2 regions of the Sporosarcina sp. Y352 genome follow, and region 1 is predicted to be linked to the other one. Evidence: predicted binding sites of a transcription regulator. Region 1 holds the regulator's gene; the other holds the start of a gene.

Region 1 (2,406 bases):
TGATGAAGGAACAGAGGCGAATGTCAGTCCAATCTTCGATGAAGATGGCCATATGTATTACTTCACCGATTTCACTAGCCCGAAAGAAGGCGTCGATTCGATGCTAGGCTATGCGTTGACTGACGGGAGAACAGGTATAGCCACATATTATACAGGTAATCTAGAAGAGTCCTATATGGATTCTCAAGGAGCACTTCAAATCATAGAAAAGAAATTCATAGAAAAGAAATGGTCGGGAGAAATGCCAGTCTTGTATAACTTCTACGGAGAAGCTAGCTGGTTGACACCGGTACTCGATTCAAATGGATTCCTACAAAATTACTTCATCGTATCAGCAGCGAATCCGGAGATTTCGGTCTACGGAAATACGCCAAATGAAGCGTTAAAGTTATATAAAACAGCTCTTCAACGCGGAAGTAGCAGTGTGGATGGCAGTTCAGGCGCCGAAGAGGCGAAGGTGGCGGTAACTGTCGTGCGTGTCTTTAAAGAACGCGTTGGCGACTTTACACTGATTTCATTTTTAGCGGAGGATGGACGTAACTTCATCGTTTCTTCTGAAACTGTGCCGCTTGCCATTTATATTCAAGCAGGCGATAAACTTGCCGTAACGTATTTAGAAACGGGAGAACTATTCTTGCCGGTCAAAGAATTGACGAATGTTAGCGTGGAATAGAGGGTAAAGGAGTGTAAGGCTATACGCCTTGCACTCCATTTTTTTGTTTAGAGACTAAAAGAACACCTACTATGCCGATGCTAAGGGAATCCCCTCCTTCTTGGTGCATATCGATTGCAGTGCGAACAGAGAGTCCTGTACAATCAAGTCAAAGATAGTCAAAGTCAACGGCTTATTCCCCCAGTAGGAAAGAGGTGAGGACATGCGAAACATTTCCGACATTATAGAAGGATATTTGAAGGCAATAATCGAAGAGGAACAGTGTGGAACGATTGAAATTAAGCGCAATGAAGTTGCAGAAAAATTCCAGTGCGTACCATCGCAGATCAACTACGTCATTAAGACCCGTTTTACAGCGGAAAGAGGATATGCAGTTGAGTCTAAGCGAGGTGGCGGTGGTTATATACGCATATTCCGCGTGCAGGCAAATTCTCGTAAAGAATTAATTGAACATATTCTAGAGGGTATCCAGTCAGGAGCCTCCTTTACAATGGCCCTGGATGTCGTCTACAGACTAATTGAGGAAGACGTTATATCTGAGCGCGAGTCAAAGCTTATTCTCGCCGCTGTCGATCGAACAACAATCCATCAGCCACTTCCCGAACGTGATATTATACGTGCACGTATTTTGCAAGCGATGCTTTTGACGCTCATTTACGAGCAACTAAATTGATTGATAATCTAACTGATTTGAGGTGACTTTCAATGATATGTGAAAATTGTAAAGAACGGCCCGCATCCGTCAGCATCACTCAAGAAAGCGTGGTCGGATCCATGGAACATCATTTATGTGAGAAGTGCGCCTTCCAATCACATACATTAATTTTTGATCCTAATCAGGAACCGCTGTCGATTCAACAATTTCTATCGCACTGGTTTAGCGGTTCAGAATCATTCCAGGAACAACAGCCGGCAAGAGGGGAACAGTTGACAGGACCTGAATGTCCTTCATGCGGTTTGACGTTCCCGAAATTTCTCGATATCGGTAAGTTTGGCTGTGCGGCCTGTTACGACACGTTCCGCGAAAGCCTTCCATATGTTTTTGGGAAACTGCACAACGGACGTTCATCACATACGGGTAAAATCCCAGTGTCTTTTAATGAGCTATATGCCGTTAAAAAGAAGATTGATGAGATTCGGGTCAAAATGAAAGATGCTGTAGAAGCCGAACGTTTTGAAGAAGCAGCAGAATTACGTGACGAAGCGAATACACTCAAGCAACACCTTTCACATGGAGGTGAAGAAAACGATGTCGATTGAAAAGTTCATGCGTAATGCGGTAACCACCTGGATGACAGCTTATGGAGAAAACTCAGATATCGTATTATCTACGCGGGTTCGGCTTGCACGTAATTTAACAGGCTATCGTTTTCCAATCGCCATCACGGAAGAAGAGGCTATGGCGGTTGACAGGGCGGTTACAGGCGTCTTGCTTGATGCTGTAGAAAACGGGTATACCTACACCAAGATGTCGGAACTTCCAGCACTGGAACGACAAGTGCTCGTTGAGAAGCATTTAATCAGTCCGCAACTTGCAGCACCTAATAGGCACGGGGCTGTCTTGTTATCGGAAGATGAGACGGTGAGTGTCATGGTCAATGAAGAAGACCATATTCGGATTCAATGCATCTGTCCAGGGCTCCAGCTAGAGGATGCCTACAAAAAGGCGGACCAAGTAGATGATTATTTGGAAAAAGAACTACCATACGCGTTTGATGAGGATTTCGGTTTTT
Region 2 (2,406 bases), on a different contig from region 1:
CATAACTTTTATAAGGCCGTCAAAGCAGCATATACTGACACGCCCGACAACATTAAATTTGTTTCGGATAAAAATGCAGGGCACGCTGTTTCGAGGACGGGAATGCTAGGAGCTGCGGAGTGGCTTGCTGTTCATTTGAAATGATGGAGCAAACTCTGTTATGATGGGACTATCAAACGCAGGGAAAGAGGGATGTAGATGAGTCAGGATATGAAAGACAGTATGATGGGCGCACTGGAAAACGTAATTGACCCGGAACTAGGTGTCGATATCGTCAACTTAGGGCTTGTATATGATGTTGAACTCGACGAAGAAGGTACTTCAAAAGTTACGATGACACTTACATCGATGGGCTGTCCGATGGGGCCGCAAATCGTTGCCAACGTGACACAAGAACTAATGGAACTCCCAGAAGTGAAAAATGTTGATGTTAACATCATTTGGAATCCACCATGGTCTAGAGAAAAAATGTCACGCTATGCAAAAATAGCGCTTGGCGTTAGATGATACCAATATCCAGACTGTGTGACTTAGAGATGAGTCATGCAGTTTTTTTGTTTGAAAAATCTACAAAGTCGAACGTAATTCAAACATAGCTTTAAATTAATACCTGGTAAAAAAGGAATCTGGAATTAATGTCGAATGATATACATAAAGGGAGTGGATGATTTTGTCGATAAATACAGCTGATGTGTGTGACGATTTTGCAAGTGAGTTACAAGTATGTGCCATTGAATTTAAATCTTATGGTAAAAATAAAAACTTTTCTGGTCCGATTGCAACGGTTAAAGTATTTGAAGATAACGTTCAAGTAAAAGAAGCGCTGCAAACAATTCCCGAGGGCAGCGTTCTCGTGGTTGATGGAGGCGGATCCAAAAGATGTGCACTACTTGGAGGAAACCTAGGTGAAATTGCGGAAACACGTAAGCTTGCCGGTATAATTATATATGGTTGTGTCCGCGATACAACTGAACTTTCAGCGCACAACATCGGTGTTCTTGCGCTTGGAAGCAATCCAATGAAGACTATAAAAGTGGGTAATGGGGAGCGGGATATCGTGTTACGCTTCGGAGACATCGAATGGACGCCAAATCATTACGTTTATGCTGATGAGGATGGTGTCGTCGTCGCTCCTCGAAATCTATTTAGCAACTGACAAACCTCTGAGAAGGAAAGCCTCTTCTCAGAGGTTTGTCCTTGTTTACAATCCAGTGCAAATACTTTACAACAAATTCAATTCATCCTATAATTTAATTAGTCAAAGATAGTCAAAGTCGGAATTAACCTATAGAAAGGTGGATGGTTATGCGAATGGATGGACAACAAGAAGACCAGCGTACACCTCTTGAACAATTTGGACGCAATCTTGTCGAAGAAGTAAAAAAAGGTAAAATGGATCCAGTTATTGGACGTGATGAAGAAATTCGAAACGTCATTCGGATTTTATCGAGAAAGACGAAAAACAATCCTGTTTTAATCGGTGAGCCTGGCGTTGGGAAAACAGCAATCGTAGAAGGGCTCGCACAGCGGATTGTGAAAGGCGACGTGCCTGAAGGATTGAAAGACCGTCAAATTTACGAACTTGATATGAGTTCACTTATCGCGGGTGCAAAATACCGCGGTGAATTTGAAGAGCGCTTAAAAGGCGTACTGAAACAAGTGAAAGACAGTGCAGGCGAAATCATTCTATTCATCGATGAAATCCATACCATTGTCGGTGCTGGAAAATCTGAAGGTGCAATGGACGCTGGAAATATGCTAAAACCAATGCTAGCACGTGGCGAACTGTATTGTATCGGGGCTACAACGCTCGATGAGTACCGCATGAATATCGAAAAGGATCCAGCACTAGAACGTCGTTTCCAGCAGGTACTTGTACGCGAACCTTCCGTGGAGGATACCGTATCAATTTTACGGGGTTTGAAAGAACGCTACGAACTTCATCATGGCGTGCGCATTCATGACCGCGCGATTGTCGCAGCGGCAACCTTATCGGACCGCTATATAACAGAACGTTTCTTGCCGGATAAAGCAATTGACTTAATCGATGAAGCGAGTGCGATGATTCGTACTGAAATCGATTCGATGCCATCTGAATTAGATGCAGTGACACGTCGGATTATGCAACTTGAAATTGAAGAACAAGCTATGCGTAAAGAAAAAGATGCAGTGAGTAAAAACCGTCTAGACGTACTGCGGGGTGAATTGAAAGAACTGAAAGATTCGTCCGCAGGAATGCGTGAGCAGTGGGATTCGGAAAAAGCGGCATTGCGTGTCATTCAGGACAAACGCGAAAAACTAGATCGTTTCCGGCGCGAACTGGAAGATGCTGAAAATCGCTTTGATTTAAACAAAGCAGCGGAACTCTCTTATGGAAAAATCCCAACGCTTGAGCAAGAGTTGCAT

Evidence for each region. Region 1 encodes CtsR, which represses protease genes until heat stress. Its sites were predicted from a motif close to ATGGTCAATAAAGGTCAAACA; they were not measured.
Region 2: AC1TO6_RS03520 (ATP-dependent Clp protease ATP-binding subunit) is a predicted target of CtsR. The motif match lies at 1,255-1,275, and genes of this name have one in related genera.

The regions. Positions count from the first base shown of each region.
Region 1 is NZ_JBXCJE010000005.1:212,054-214,459, reverse strand. It holds gene AC1TO6_RS10900 (hypothetical protein) at 1-673, shown strand, start outside; gene AC1TO6_RS10895 (CtsR family transcriptional regulator) at 876-1,346, shown strand; gene AC1TO6_RS10890 (UvrB/UvrC motif-containing protein) at 1,448-1,933, shown strand; gene mcsB (protein-arginine kinase McsB) at 1,923-2,406, shown strand, end outside.
Region 2 is NZ_JBXCJE010000002.1:118,742-121,147, forward strand. It holds gene AC1TO6_RS03505 (prolyl oligopeptidase family serine peptidase) at 1-144, shown strand, start outside; gene AC1TO6_RS03510 (metal-sulfur cluster assembly factor) at 199-507, shown strand; gene rraA (ribonuclease E activity regulator RraA) at 671-1,156, shown strand; gene AC1TO6_RS03520 (ATP-dependent Clp protease ATP-binding subunit) at 1,312-2,406, shown strand, end outside.